DNA from 2 places in the Actinoallomurus sp. NPDC052274 genome. Region 2 is predicted to be linked to the other one. Evidence: riboswitches for the same ligand, from Rfam matches in the RefSeq annotation. Region 2 holds a riboswitch; the other holds the start of a gene.
What was found. Region 2 has a riboswitch for cobalamin ahead of AB0K82_RS41365 (VWA domain-containing protein). Riboswitches for the same ligand answer to the same signal wherever they lie in the genome.
Positions count from the first base shown of each region.

Region 1: another riboswitch for cobalamin. It lies ahead of AB0K82_RS06150 (ribonucleoside-diphosphate reductase subunit alpha); the one in region 2 lies ahead of AB0K82_RS41365 (VWA domain-containing protein).

Region 1 is NZ_JBFAUT010000005.1:57,444-64,757, reverse strand. Features, by position in the region: gene AB0K82_RS06165 (histidine phosphatase family protein) at 1-422, opposite strand, end outside; cobalamin riboswitch at 445-585, shown strand; gene AB0K82_RS06160 (CbtB-domain containing protein) at 623-838, shown strand; gene AB0K82_RS06155 (CbtA family protein) at 874-1,737, shown strand; cobalamin riboswitch at 1,865-2,084, shown strand; gene AB0K82_RS06150 (ribonucleoside-diphosphate reductase subunit alpha) at 2,182-4,449, shown strand; gene AB0K82_RS06145 (ribonucleotide-diphosphate reductase subunit beta) at 4,446-5,444, shown strand; gene AB0K82_RS06140 (hypothetical protein) at 5,470-6,672, opposite strand; gene AB0K82_RS06135 (FtsX-like permease family protein) at 6,707-7,314, opposite strand, start outside.
Region 2 is NZ_JBFAUT010000089.1:7-7,320, forward strand. Features, by position in the region: partial or broken gene AB0K82_RS41365 (VWA domain-containing protein) at 1-1,858, opposite strand, end outside; cobalamin riboswitch at 1,952-2,074, opposite strand; gene AB0K82_RS41370 (LLM class F420-dependent oxidoreductase) at 2,287-3,315, shown strand; gene AB0K82_RS41375 (DUF6504 family protein) at 3,433-3,795, opposite strand; gene AB0K82_RS41380 (hypothetical protein) at 3,891-4,160, opposite strand; gene AB0K82_RS41385 (helix-turn-helix transcriptional regulator) at 4,481-5,371, shown strand; gene AB0K82_RS41390 (DUF397 domain-containing protein) at 5,399-5,509, shown strand; gene AB0K82_RS41395 (alpha/beta hydrolase-fold protein) at 5,645-6,679, shown strand; gene AB0K82_RS41400 (ATP-binding protein) at 6,686-7,314, opposite strand, start outside.

The sequences.
Region 1 (7,314 bases), on a different contig from region 2:
GGGTGGGTGACGGCCGCGACCCTGCCGGTGTCGGTGGGGAGTTCGGTCAGCCACTTCGCCACCCGGGCGATCAGTTCCGCCAGCGACTCGCCGTCGTGCGGGGTCGCGTGGGGATCGGTCAGCCAGGTGTACAGGTCGGCGGGGTGGTCCGCCTCCACCTCGGTGAGGGTCCTGCCCCGCCAGGCGCCCGCGTCCAGGTCGGCCAGGGCGGGGACGGTGACCGCCTCGATGCCGAGCGCGGCGGCGGTCTGCCGGCAGCGTTCCTCGGGCCCGCGGTAGGCCGCCGTGACGCGGCGCAGTGCGCCCATGGCGGCCGTGGCCGCCTCGGCGCCGTGCGGGTCGAGGGGTTCGTCGTCGGGGAAACGGGCCTCGCGGGTGGCGGAGGTGGCCGCGTGCGCGATGAGCGCGAGCCGAACGGTCATGGGGTGGGTGACCTCCTGCGACGTTGACGGTACCGATTTTCGGCCGTACGATCCGGGCGAACGTGATGCTAAGAGGAAGCCGGTGCAAATCCGGCACGGTCGCGCCACTGTGATCCGGCCCTGAGCCGGAGAGTCAGACCCTCCGCCATCGAAGCGCTCCACCGAGACAGGGACGCTGGATCCCTTTAGGAGGCTGTGACATGACGACCTCGACACTGCCCACTTCTCCTGCGACGCCGGTGGTGGTGTCGGGCAGCCGTGCCGCCCTGTGGCTGTTCGGCACCGTGCTGCTGTGCCTGGCCGCCTACTACTTCATCGGCGTCGACCAGGGCGCGACCTCGGTCTTCGGCAACAACATGGCCATCCACGAGTTCGTCCACGACGCCCGGCACTTCCTCGGGTTCCCCTGCCACTGATCCCGTCCGCGACACCACACCTGAGGGAGTACGCCGTGGAACGGCGATTCATCCTGCGTGGGCTGCTCGTGGGCGCGATCGGCGGAATCCTGGCGTTCGTCTTCGCGCGGATCTTCGCGGAGCCGCAGATCCAGGCGGCCATCGACTACGAGAGCGGCCGGGACGCCGCCCAGGCCATGCTCGACAAGGCGGCGGGCATCGCGCCCGAGGCCGCCGAGTCGGACATCTTCAGCCGCACGATCCAGGCCAACGTCGGCATCGGTGTCGGCGTCATCGTGTTCGGCGCCGCGATGGGCGGCCTGTACGCGGTCGCCTACATCCTGGCCTGCGGCCGCACCGGCAACCTACGGCCGCGGACGCTGGCGATGCTGGTCGCACTCGGCGGGTTCCTGGGGTTCTACCTGATCCCCTTCGCCAAGTACCCGGCCAACCCGCCCGCGATCGGCCATGAGGACACGATCCGCGACCGAGGCGGCCTGTACCTGCTGATGGTCGGATTCTCCATCGCCTTCCTGATCCTGGCGGTCTGGCTGGGGCAGCGCCTCAAGCCCCGGTTCGGGAACTGGAACGCGACCCTGCTGGCCGGGCTGGCGTGCGTCGTGGCGCTCGGCATCGTGATGGCCGTGCTGCCCTCGCTCGGGCACCTGTCGGCGAACGTCCACGAGTACGGCCGGCACGCGACGGAGACGCCGCTGCCGCTGCGGAACCGGCAGGGGCAGATCGTCTATCCGGGGTTCCCGGCTGACGTGCTGTTCTCCTTCCGCCTGTACTCGGTGGCCGCACAGGCGATCATGTGGGCGGCGATCGGCCTGTGCTTCGCGCCGATGGCCGAACGACTGCTCGCCCGTACGGCCGAGGTCCCCCGGAGCGCGCAGACGCAGGCGCAGGCCACGGCGTAGCAGTCGGTTCCATCCGAAGGCCCTCGGCGGATCACCGCCGGGGGCCGTTCGGCGTGCCTGCGTTCTCGTGATTCTTGGTCGACGCGCCCAATATCTAGGGGTGATGCGTTTCCATCACCACTACATGTATGGTTCTGGTGTTGCTGGTTCACCTGCGCCTCGTGTGGCGGGTGTCAAGAGGGAACCCGGTGGGATTCCGGGACTGCCCCGCAGCGGTGAGCGGGAACGACCGCCGTCAACGGCACTGGGCTCGATCGGGCCTGGGAAGCGACGGTCAGTAGGACGCACCCGATGGACGGGTGTGCTGCCCGCGAGTCCGAAGACCTGCCAGTGACCCGTGCGTGAGAGCGCGCGGTCGTCCAGGCCTCGCGGGAGGGTCGGCGGCGGAGTCTGTCGTCCGTGCGCCTCCTTTCCGCGAGCGTGAAGCCCGCCAGGAGAGAGCACGTGACACAACAGCTCATCGCGTCCCCCACGGCCATCGCCGCTCCCGAGCCGACGCTCGCGGCCGAGATCGAGCGTGTCTGCGCCGGCTTGCCGGACGCCGATCCGCTGCTCATCGCCGGAGCCGGTGACCTGGCCGAGGCCGTACGGCGGGCCGCCGCGCTGGTCGTCACCGACCCGGTCTACTCCACGGTCGCCGCCCGGCTGCTGGCCCGGTCCATCGCGAACGAGACCGGCCCGGTGACGTTCGCCGAGTCCGTCGCGGCCGCCTACGAGCAGGGGCTGCTCAACGAGCGAACCGCGGGGTTCGTCGCCCGTAACACGGAGGCGCTGGACGCGCTGGTCGACCACGACGCCGACGACCGGTTCACCTACTTCGGGCTGCGCACGGTCTACGACCGCTACCTGCTGCGGCACCCGACGACCCGGCGGGTGCTGGAGCGCCCGCAGTACTTCTTCCTGCGGGTGGCCTGCGGGCTGGCCGACAGCGTGGCCGAGGCCGCGGAGCTCTACGGGCTGATGTCGCGGCTGGCGTACCTGCCGAGCTCGCCGACGCTGTTCAACTCCGGCGCCGCCCGCCCGCAACTGTCCTCGTGCTTCCTGCTGGACTCCCCGCGTGACGAGCTCGAGGCGATCTACGAGCGGTACGGCCAGGTGGCCCGGCTGAGCAAGTACGCGGGCGGCATCGGGATCTCCTGGAGCCGGGTGCGGAGCCGGGGCTCGCTGATCCGGGGCACGAACGGGCACTCCAACGGCATCGTGCCGTGGCTGCGGACGCTGGACGCGAGCGTCGCGGCGGTCAACCAGGGCGGCCGGCGCAAGGGCGCCGCGTGCGTCTACCTCGAGCCCTGGCACGCCGACGTGGAGGAGTTCCTCGAGCTGCGGGACAACACCGGGGAGGACGCGCGGCGCACGCACAACCTCAATCTGGCCAACTGGGTGCCGGACGAGTTCATGCGCCGGGTCGAGGCGGACGCGACCTGGTCGCTGTTCGACCCCAAGCAGGTGCCGGAGCTGGTGGACCTGTGGGGCGAGGAGTTCGACCGGGCGTACCGCGCGGCCGAGGCCGAGGGCCGATTCGTCCGGCAGATCCCGGCGCGGCAGCTGTACGGGGCGATGATGCGCACCCTCGCCCAGACCGGCAACGGCTGGATGACGTTCAAGGACGCGGCCAACCGCGCCTGCAACCAGACCGCCGAGCCCGGCAACGTCGTCCACCTGTCCAACCTGTGCACCGAGATCCTCGAGGTCACCCACGACGCCGAGACCGCGGTGTGCAACCTCGGCTCGATCAACCTCGCCGCCCACGTGACCGACGACGGGGTCGACTGGGCGGGGCTGCGGGCGACCGCGCGTACGGCCGTGCGGTTCCTGGACCGTACGATCGACCGCGGCTTCTACCCCACGCCGGAGGCGGCGCGGGCGAACCGCCGCTGGCGGCCGATCGGGCTCGGCGTGATGGGCCTGGCGGACGTGTTCTTCCGGCTGCGGCTGCCCTTCGACTCGCCCGAGGCGCTCGCGCTGTCCACCCGCATCGCCGAGGAGATCGCGCTCGCGGCGTACGGGGAGTCGGCCGACCTCGCCGCGGCCTACGGCCCGCACCCGTCCTACGACCAGACCCGCGCCGCCCGCGGCGTCCTGCACCCGGACCACTGGCCGGACGCCGACCGGACGCACGCCGACGAGTGGGAGGCGCTGCGGGCCCGGATCGCCGCGGTCGGGCTGCGCAACTCACTGCTGGTGGCGATCGCGCCGACCGCGACCATCGCCTCCATCGCCGGCTGCTACGAGTGCATCGAGCCGCAGGTGTCCAACATCTTCAAGCGCGAGACCCTGTCAGGGGAGTTCCTGCAGATCAACACCTACCTGGTGGCGGATCTCAAGGCGCGTGGGCTGTGGACACCGCGGGTCCGTGACGCGATCAAGCGCGCCGACGGATCGGTGCAGGACATCAACGAGCTTCCCGGCGAACTGCGGCACCTGTACCGCACCGCCTGGGAGCTTCCGCAGAAGGCGCTGATCGACCTGGCCGCGGCGCGGACGCCCTACATCGACCAGTCCCAGTCGCTGAACCTGTTCATGGCCACTCCCACGATCGGGAAGCTGTCGTCGATGTACGCCTACGCGTGGCGGTCCGGCCTGAAGACCACGTACTACCTGCGGTCGCGCCCGGCCACCCGGATCGCGCAGACGACCGTCGCCCCCGCCCAGGAGGTGGAGGCGCTCATGTGCTCCCTGGAGAACCCCGAGACCTGCGAGGCATGCCAATGAGTCTGCTCGACCCCGGTATGGATCTGACCCTGCGGCCGATGCGCTACCCGGCCTTCTACGACCGGTTCCGCGCCGCGATCCGCAACACCTGGACCGTCGAAGAGGTCGACCTGCACTCCGACCTCGCCGACCTGGCCCGGCTCACGCCCGAGGAACTGCACCTGGTCAACCGGCTGGTCGCGTTCTTCGCCACCGGTGACACGATCGTGGCCAACAACCTGGTGCTCAACCTCTACACGCACCTGAACGCGCCCGAGGCCCGCCTGTACCTGTCACGGCAACTGTTCGAAGAGGCCGTGCACGTGCAGTTCTACCTGACCCTGCTCGACACCTACCTCCCCGACCACGACGAGCGGGCCAAGGCGTTCGCCGCCGTGGAGAACATTCCCTCGATCCGCGACAAGGCGGAGTTCTGCTTCCGCTGGATCGACTCCCTCGGCGCGATGGACCGGCTCCGCGGCCGGGAGGACCGGCGGGCGTTCCTGCTCAACCTCATCTGCTTCGCCGCGTGCATCGAGGGGCTGTTCTTCTACGGCGCCTTCGCCTACGTGTACTGGCTGCGCGACCGCGGCCTGCTCAACGGCCTCGCCTCGGGCACGAACTGGGTGTTCCGCGACGAGTCGATGCACATGGAGTTCGCCTTCAGCGTCGTGGACACCGTACGCGCCGAGGAGCCCGACCTGTTCGACGATGAGCTGACCGGGCAGGTGACGAGGATGCTGGAGGAGGCCGTCGCCGCCGAACTGGCCTTCGCCCATGACCTGTGCGGCGACGGCCTGTCCGGCATGACCGCCACCGACATGCGCGCCTACCTGGAGAACGTCGCCGACCAGCGCCTCGCCCGCCTCGGCATGCCGATCCGGTACGGCACCGCCAACCCGTTCGCGTTCATGGAGTTGCAGGACGTTCAGGAGCTGTCCAACTTCTTCGAACGCCGGGTGTCGGCCTACCAGGTCGCCGTCGAAGGGACGGTCAGCCTCGACGAGGAGTTCTGACCGCACCGGCACGGCGCGGCCGGGGTCAGGGGGTGAGCAGGCCCCATCGGGCGGACCACGCCACGCACAGGATGCCGGCGGCCATCAGGATGATGAGTCGTATCCGGTGCGCGCCGAGGATCGCGTCTCGGCCGCGGGCGACGGCGGTGCCGGTCGCGACGGTCAGCACCGCGGTGGCCAGCGCGAGCACCTGGAGGACGAGCCACGGCACGGCACGGCCGAGCGCGGCCGGCGCCGCGGTCTGCGCGGAGGTCAGGTACACCGAGAGCACGAACAGCACCGTGCCGAGCACCGTGAGGAGACCACAGGCGGCGAGCCATCGGGACAGCCGGCGGACCGTCCGCGGCAGCGCGCGGCGGCGGAGGGCGAGACCGGCGATCAGGCATCCGAGGAAGGTCAGTGTGATGGCCGCGAGCACGATGGCCTGAACCAGGGCGTTGTCATCCCAGTGGCCGCCGGCCGCTCGGCTGGACGCCGCCTGTACCGGTGGTCGCTGCGCGCTGGACGCCGGTGGGTGTCCGGCGGCGACCTGGCGTACCCAGGTGGCCATCGTCGCGGTGTAGCCCGGTGCGAGTGCGCCCAGTCGGTGGCCCTGGATCGACGGGCCGCCGATGCGGTCGAAGCCGTCGCCGGTCTGCCGCCCGTCGTGCGCGGCGCCGGCCAGGAACCCGATGGTGACGGACCGGTCGGCGGCCAGGGCGCGGCGCAGGATGCCGGCGCTCTCGGCGGGTGGCACTTCGATGTCGTGCTCGCCCCACAGGGCCAGCACCGGCATCCGCAGTCGGGCGAGGACCGGCAGCGGGTCGTACGACGCCTCGGGGAACAGGCCCGCACCCGCGACGAGCCGGGCCGCCGGTCCGGTGACCGCGCCGTCCAGCGAGCCGGTGACTCCGTTGTGCCGTGCCATGTTGGCCAGGTACCAGGTCTGCGTGCGCAGCGGGGTCAGGCCGGAGGCCCCGAGGGTCACCAGGAACGCGACGTGCCCGCTGCGTACGGCGGCGAGCGGCGCGACCCAGCCGCCCTCGCTGAATCCCCACAGCCCCACGCGCGCCGGGTCGATGCCCGGCACGGCGCGCAGCGCGGCGACGCCCGCGGCCGCGTCGTCGGCGAGGAGCCCATAGTCGCGGTGGACCTTGGAGTAGCCGACGGTGCGCTTGTCGTAGATCAGGGCCGCGATGCCCGCGCGCGCGAACGCCTCCGCCTCCGGCCGTATGAACGAGAACAGCACGGTGTGCTCTCCTTTGTGTGGAGGGTCGTACGGGTCAGTCGTGGACTCCGGCGGCCTCCATGGGGCGTGCGCGGAGCCGGAGTCCCGCGGGCGCCACGGAGGCGAGGACGGCGAGCAGAGCGCTGCCGGCGACGATCAGGCCCATCGTCGACCAGGGCACGGCGATGACGGGAGTCCCGACCAGCCTGCCCAGGGCGGCGCCCACCACGGCGAGGAGGAGCGCGGAGGCCACGGCGGCGAGCACCCCCCCGACGGCCGTCAACAGCAGGGCCTCGCCCGCCGCCATCGCCAGGATCTGGCGGCGGGTCGCTCCGGTCAGGCGCAACAGGGCGAATTCACGGCCCCGTCCCGCGACGGACGTCAGGAAGGTGTTGGCGATCGCGAGGGCGCTGTAGGCGATCGCGACGCCGAGGAGCACGACGAGGCCGAGTTCGGTCTGGCGGCCTTGCCGGTCGCGCGCCACGGCCGTCCACCGCCCGGTCGGCACGGCCTGTGCGCCCACGCCGTGGGTCGCGGTGCGCAACGCCGCCAGGGCCGCGGGCCGATCGGCTCCCGGCCGTATCCGCACGTAGATCCGTTCCGGCAGCGAGCGTCCGGCGTTCCGCGAATCGATCACCAGGCCATCGCCCAGACCGGCGTCGA
Region 2 (7,314 bases):
CGACCCGGTCGGTGCCCTGGTCGACGACGAAGATCTCGTCGACGACCTCGAGCACGTCGCTCGCCTCGCCCATCGCGGCCAGCGGAGTGCGGCCGCCGGTGGGCAGCGTCTCGAGGCGGCGCGCCCCGGCCTCGACGGAGGAGGTCGGCGGCAGCGCCAGCTCGGCGGACGTGCCGCGGAAGGTGATCAGACCGACCTTGTCGCGGCGCTGGTAGGCGTCGAGGAGGAGGCTGAGCACGGCGCCCTTGACGGCGCGCATCCGCTGCCGGGCGGCCATCGAGCCGCTCGCGTCCACGACGAACAGCACCAGGTTGCCCTCCCGGCCCTCCCGGACCCGCTCGCGCAGGTCGCCGGAGCGGACGACGAGCCCGGGACCGGAGCGGCCGCGGGCGCGCTGGTGCGGGGCCGCCGCGAGGAGGGTCGCGGTCAGGTGGACCGAGCGCGTGCCCGGCCGCGCGCCGGTCGTCCGGCCGTACGGCGTCCGGGCCCGCGAGCGGCGGCCCGGCGCGCCCTCGCCGAGGCCGGGCACGGTGAAGACCCGCGTCCGGTACACCGCGTCGGCGGGCGCCGGCTCCGGGGAGTCCCCCCGGGCGCGCTTCCCCGAGCCCTCGCCGGACTCCTCGCCGGAAAGGGCCTGCTCGATGTCGACCGGCGCCCCGTCTCCCGGCCCGGCCGGGTCGCCGGAACCGTCCGGTCCGCCGCCGGGACCGTCGTCCGGTCCGGGGTCGTCGGGGTCGGGGTCCTCCGGGTCCGTCCCCGAGTCCGGCTTCGCGTCCGTCTCCGGGGCCGGTTTCGGGTCCGGCCCGGTGCTCTGCTCGGGGACGAGGTCGGGCGCCGTGTCCTCGCCGAATCCGGGGTCCGGCGGCTCCGGAGAGTCGTAGCCGCCGGTGTTCTCCAGGACTTCGTCGAGCCTGTCCTCGTCGAGGCCGGGCGCGTCGAAGGGGTCGCGGCGCCGCCGGTGCGGCAGGGCGAGACGGGCGGCGACGCGCACGTCGTCCGCGGTGACGACCGTACGGTCGTGCCAGGCGGCGAGGGCCATCGCGGCGCGCGCCATCACGATGTCGGCCCGCAGCCCGTCCACCTCGAACGCCGCGCACACGGCCGTGATCTGCCGCAGCGCGCCGTCGGGCAGGACGACCTCGGGCAGCCGGACGCGGGCCTGCTCGATCCGCCAGGCCAGCTCGGTCTCGGCGCGCACCCAGTCGGCCGCGAACGCCGCCGGGTCGGCCTCGTACGCCAGGCGGCGGCGCACGACCTCGGCCCGCTCCTCCGGGTCGCGGGTGGCGGCCACCTCCACCGTCAGGCCGAACCGGTCGAGCAGCTGCGGCCGCAGCTCGCCCTCTTCGGGGTTCATCGTGCCGACGAGCAGGAACCGTGAGGCGTGCCGGACGGAGACGCCCTCACGCTCGACGTAGGAGTGGCCCATCGCGGCCGCGTCGAGGAGCAGGTCGACGAGGTGGTCGTGCAGCAGGTTGACCTCGTCGACGTACAGCACGCCGCGGTGCGCGGCGGCCAGCAGGCCGGGCTGGTAGGCCTGGACGCCCTCGGTGAGGGCGCGTTCGAGGTCGAGCGAGCCGGTCAGGCGGTCCTCGGCGGCACCGATCGGCAGCTCCACGAGCCGCGCGGGCCGCACCTGCCCGCCCGCCCCGTCGCCGTGGGGCCCGTCGGGGCATCGCGGGTCGGGCGCGGCGGGGTCGCAGGAGAACCGGCAGTCCGTCACCACCGCGACCTCCGGCAGCAGCGCGGCGAGCGCCCGCACGATGGTGGACTTCGCGGTGCCCTTCTCGCCCCGGACCAGCACTCCGCCGACGGCCGGGGAGACCGCGTTGATCAGGAGGGCGAGCTTGAGGTCCGCCATCCCGGTGACGGCGGAGAACGGATAGGTGTTCACCCGGTGGTCGTCCTTTCCTCGGGTTAACGCGCCCGTAGGTGGCCTGGCAAGCGGCGGCCGGAGTCTCCTGGCTCCCGGATCGCCGCCCGCCCTCGGCCTTCCGGCTCACGCCGTGGCCAACACCCGAGGAAGGACTTCCCGGTCACAGTTGCGCGACAGCCCCGGACTCGCACCGGGTTCCTCCGCGTATCGCCGGAGGACAGCATGACATATCGGGCCTGACACACGACACCGCAGGTACGGCCGCCGTCCGTGATCCGGCGCACGGGATGACAGGGCCACCGCGACCGGGCGTACGGCGGGTGCACGCTATCGCGGGGCGGCCGGCCGCTGCCGGGAGAGCGGCGATCTGCTTCAATAGAACCTGTTCTACTTTCTGGCCGGGAGGGGTGCGGATGAGGCTCGGCATCAACGTCGGCTACTGGCAACGGGTTCCGGAGGACGCCACCGAGACGGTGCTGGCCGCCGAGCGGCTCGGCTACGAGTTCGTCTACACCGCCGAGGCGTACGGCTCGGACGCCTTCACCACGCTCACCTGGTACGCCGCGCGGACCTCGCGCATCAAGCTGGGCACCGCGGTGGCCCAGATGTCCGCCCGCACGCCCGCCGCCACCGCCATGCACGCCCTGACGCTCGACGCGCTGTCCGGCGGCCGGCTCACCCTCGGCATCGGCGCGTCCGGCCCGCAGGTCGTGGAGGGCTGGTACGGCGCGCCGTTCGCCCGGCCGCTGGAGCGCACCCGCGAGTACGTCCGGATCCTGCGGGACGTGTGGCGGCGCGCCGAGCCGGTCACCTCCGCCGGCCCGCACTACCCGTTGCCGCTGCCGGCCTCCGCGTACGCGCCGGGCCGCGTGACCGGCCTCGGCAAGCCGCTCAAGTCGATCGTCCACCCGGTGCGCCCGGACATCCCGGTCTATCTCGGCGCGGAGGGCCCCAAGAACATCGCCCTCGCCACCGAGATCGCCAACGGCTGGCTGCCCCTCTTCGTCGACCCTGCGCAGATCGAGGCGGTCTTCGGCGCCTCGCTGGCCGGCCGCCGCGAAGGCTTCGACATCGCCGCCACCGTGACGACGATCGTGACCGACGACCTGGCCGCCGCGTTGGAGTTCGCCAAGATCCCGCTGGCCTTCTACATCGGCGGCATGGGGGCCAGGGACCGCAACTTCCACCTGGACCTGATCGGCCGCCTCGGGTACGCCGAGGAGGCCGCGCGGGTGCAGGAGCTGTTCCTGGCGGGCCGGCGCGACGAGGCGGTCAAGGCGGTGCCGGACGAGCTGGCCGACTCGATCTCCCTCCTCGGCCCGATCGGGCGCATCAGGGAGCGGCTCCGGCTCTGGCAGGACTCCCCCGTGACCACGCTCCTCATCGCCGGCGTCAAGGACGAGCCGACCCTCAAGGCGATCCGCGACCTCGTACAGCCCTGACCGACCACCGGCCCGCCCGGCGGCTGCCGACGGGCGGCCCCTCGGGTCGACCGGCGGCGCACAGGCCCGCCGGCGCCACCCGGCGGCCCGCCGGGCCGAGCCGGGCGCGGGAGTCCGTCAGCTCCAGGCGCGGGACAGCATCCACGTGCCGGTCGCCTGGTCGTGGCGCAGTTCGTACACCCCGACCGTCCGGTCCGGGGTCGCCTCGACGCGCCAGAACTCGCGCTCGCCGCCTTCCGGGGCCTCGGGGTGGCGTTCGTGCCACCAGTCGCGGGTGGTGACCCAGCGGTCCAGCACCCGCAGCACCGTGTAGAGCCGGCCGCGCCAGACGAAGCGGGAGGGCCTGCCGTCGGTGAGCCAGACCTCGACGGGGTCGCCGTACACCCGGCTCATCGCCCGCGGCCCGGCGCGTCCGTACGCCTCTCGGGTCCATCGCTCGCTCCGCCCACGCGGGCCGCCCACCTCTCGGATCGGTGACAAGGAGTGAGCCTGGGGGAAGGCAGGCGATAGATTCGAACACATGTTCGACTCGACAGTCAAGGCCCGGCGGCGTCCGCGCGGCGGCGTCAGCGGCGTCAGCGGCCGAGGGTCCGCGCGATCAGCTCGGCGGCGCGGGCGGGGTCGTCGGCGTCGGCCTGGCCGCCGCCGGCCCACAGGAAGGACCACCGGATCCGGGACATCGGCATGGCGACCACCAGCAGTGCGCGCCCACCGGACGGGTCCACCACGCGCAGCATCAGGTCCTCGGTCAGGAGCCCTTGCAGGCCGCGCGCCTCGACTTCGCGGGCGAGCGCCTCCAGGTGGCGGCGCCGCGGCCCGGCCCCGGGTCCCGAAGTGGCGGCCATGGGATGCCACCCCTCTCGCGCTCTGGACGATACGGCAGGAAGGGGTACGCCCTAGGGCGTTAACCAGGTAAGGTGCCTATCCGGTGGCAAAAGGTGCCCAGATGGCAACGGTGAGTGACCTTCCCTGTCAGGATGTCCTGCCCCCGTTTTACGTGCAAGTATTTTCGGACCAATAGATCAGACGGATTCGGCATCACCCGTGCACAGTTCAACGGCCCCGGCGCGGCCCGGGCGAGGGTTTCGGCCCCAGCCACCGCCGCCCACCACCGGTCCCCATTCTCCTCGCAATACGCGCAGGACGCTCGCCATGGAGGTGCCCCATGACCGATGGCCGTAGCCCCACCGTCCGCCGCCGCCGGCTGGGCATGGAACTGCGCAGGCTCCGGGAGGCCGCGGGCCTCATGATCGAAGACGTCGCGAAGCACCTGGAGTGCTCCATGTCGCGCGTCAGCCGCATCGAGACCGGCAAGTCCGTGGCCCGCATCCGCGACGTACGCGACATGCTGGACCTGTACGGCCTGCCCGAGGGCTCGCAGCGCGACCAGCTCCTCGGCCTGGCCAAGGACGCCCAGCAGCGCGGCTGGTGGACCGAGTACGAGGCGGTCCTGTCCGCGTCGGCGGGCCTGGACACCTACATCGGCCTGGAGGCCTCGGCGGCGTCGATTCGAACGTTCCAGACCCATCTGGTGCCCGGTCTGCTGCAGACCGAGGAGTACGCCCGCGCGTTGATCAAGGCGGGCCGGCCCGGTGAGACGCCGGAGAACGTCGACCGGCGCATCGCCCTGCGCACCCGCCGCCAGGCCATGCTGCGCGAGTCCGGCTCGCTGGAGCTGTGGGCCGTGCTCGACGAGGCGGTGCTGCGGCGGCCGATCGGCGGGGTGCCCGTGATGCGGTCCCAGCTGATGCGGCTGCTCGAGGTCGGCGAACTGCCGGGCGTCACCATCCAGGTGCTGCCCTTCGCCCGTGGCGCCCACCCCGGCGTCGACGGCGCCTTCACGATCATCGGCTTCCCGGACCCCACCGACCTGGACGTCGTCTACATCGACTGCCCCGCCGGGAACATCTTCCTCGAAAAGGAGAAAGACGTCCGCCGTCACACGACCTGGTTCGACCATCTGCGGGCCGCCGCGTTGCCACCCGACGAGTCAGCCGAGTTCATCACGGCGGCGGCGGACGAGTTCAAGAATGCGTCCCCGTACCCGCGGGGGTGATTCACGCACCAGGAAGGAGACCAGGGGATGAGTGGCCACCCCGATCTCATAGACGTCGGCTGGCGGAAGAGCAGCCGTAGCTCCAACAACGCCGACTGCGTCGAGGTCGCCGTACTCGGCGACGCCTCCGACGACTGAGCCGGCACGATCCGAAGACGGCCGCGGGAGTCCCGCTCCCGCGGCCCCGCGGCCCGGCGAGGGCCGACGGCGGTCGGCGGACGTCGAGGCGACGGGGTTAGGGTCGCACCATCCGTGTCGCGCAAAGGAGCCCGCATGCTGCCCTGGTCGGCCGACCTCGCCGGACGCATCGACGAGCACGAGTTCACCAGCGAACTGCTGAACGACAACCCCCTCGGCGACCCGCACCGGCGGCCGCTGTGGGTGTACGTCCCGCCGGGGTACGACGACGAGCCCGACCGCCGCTACCCCTCCGTCTACGTGATCCAGGGCTACACCGGGTACCTGCCGATGTGGCGCAACCGCACGCCCTGGCGACAGCCCTTCCCCGAGCTGGCCGACCAGGTCTTCGCCCGCGGCGAGGCCCCGCCCGTCATCGTGGTCTACGTCGACGCCTGGACGGCGCTGGGCGGCAGCCAGTACCTCGACTCCCCCGCCACCGGGCGGTACCACTCCTACCTGTGCGACGAGATCGTGCCGTGGGTGGACGCGCACTACCGGACGCTGCCCGACCGCGACCACCGCGGGATCAGCGGCAAGTCCAGCGGCGGCTACGGCGCGATGATCACACCGATGCTGCGGCCCGACCTGTTCGGCGCGCTCGCCACCCACGCCGGCGACGCGCTCTTCGAGGTCTGCTACCGCCCGGCCTTCCCCACGCTCGCCCGCCTGCTGCGCGACTCCTTCGACGGCTCGATCGAGAAGTTCCTCGCCGACTTCCGCGGCCATCTCGCGGGCACCAAGGAGACCGACTTCCCGCTCATCGAGATCTACGGCTACTCGTCGGCGTACTCCGCCGACGAGGACGGTACCGTCCACCTGCCGTTCGACGACACCGGCGCCGTCGTCCCCGAGGTCTGGGAGCGCTGGCTGGAGCGCGACCCGGTCCTGATGCCGCGGCGTCCGGAGTACGCCGAGGCGCTGCGCTCGATGCGGGCCGTCTGGATCGACGCGGGCACCAAGGACGAGTACCACCTCGACCTGGGCGCCCAGGCCTTCCGCCGCGCCGTCGAGACCGCCGGTGTGAAGGACGACGCCGTGCACTTCGAGCTGTTCGAGGCGGGCCACGGCGCGATCGAGTACCGCTACCCCCTGTCCCTGGCCTGGCTCGCCGAGCGCCTCACCCCCTGACGCCTGTCACCCAGCCGCCCCGGCGAAGATGTCGGCGGCGGTGACGGCGAGGATGTCGGGAGTCGTATGGGTGATGGACTCGCGAGCACAGATCGCATAGCGCAGATCGTCGCGGTCGGTGGTGAGGGACGCGGCCTTCTCGAAGAGCCGGGCCCGGAGCCGCGCCGCGTTCGCCGTCTTCGCCCATTTGGACTCCCCCACGAGCACCGGGATCCGGGTACGCTGCGGCTCCGCCAGGGCTACGGCGTCGATCTGGTCCTGACCGCCGGTTCGCCACCACGGGCCGACGGCGACGATGTTCGGGCCGAGGGATCCTGCTCGAGCCAACCGCCGGAGATGTTCCCGGAATGCCTCCTCGTAGGCCGCACCCATGAGGTCGTCGAGCCCGTTGACCAGGGCGGGCAGGATCGACTCTCCGAGGTCGAGTTCGATCTCGCCGCGGTACCGCATCAGGGGGCCGAGGTAGAAGGCCAGGAAGTTGTCGCAGATCCGGTAGATCCGGCGCCGCGAACGCTCATCGTCCGTCACGGGCATCACACGCTCGACGAGCCGAAGCTCGATCAGCCTGTCGAGCACCCGCGTCGGGTTGATGCCCACCGCGTCCTGAATCTCACTGAACTTCGTTCTGCCCTTGG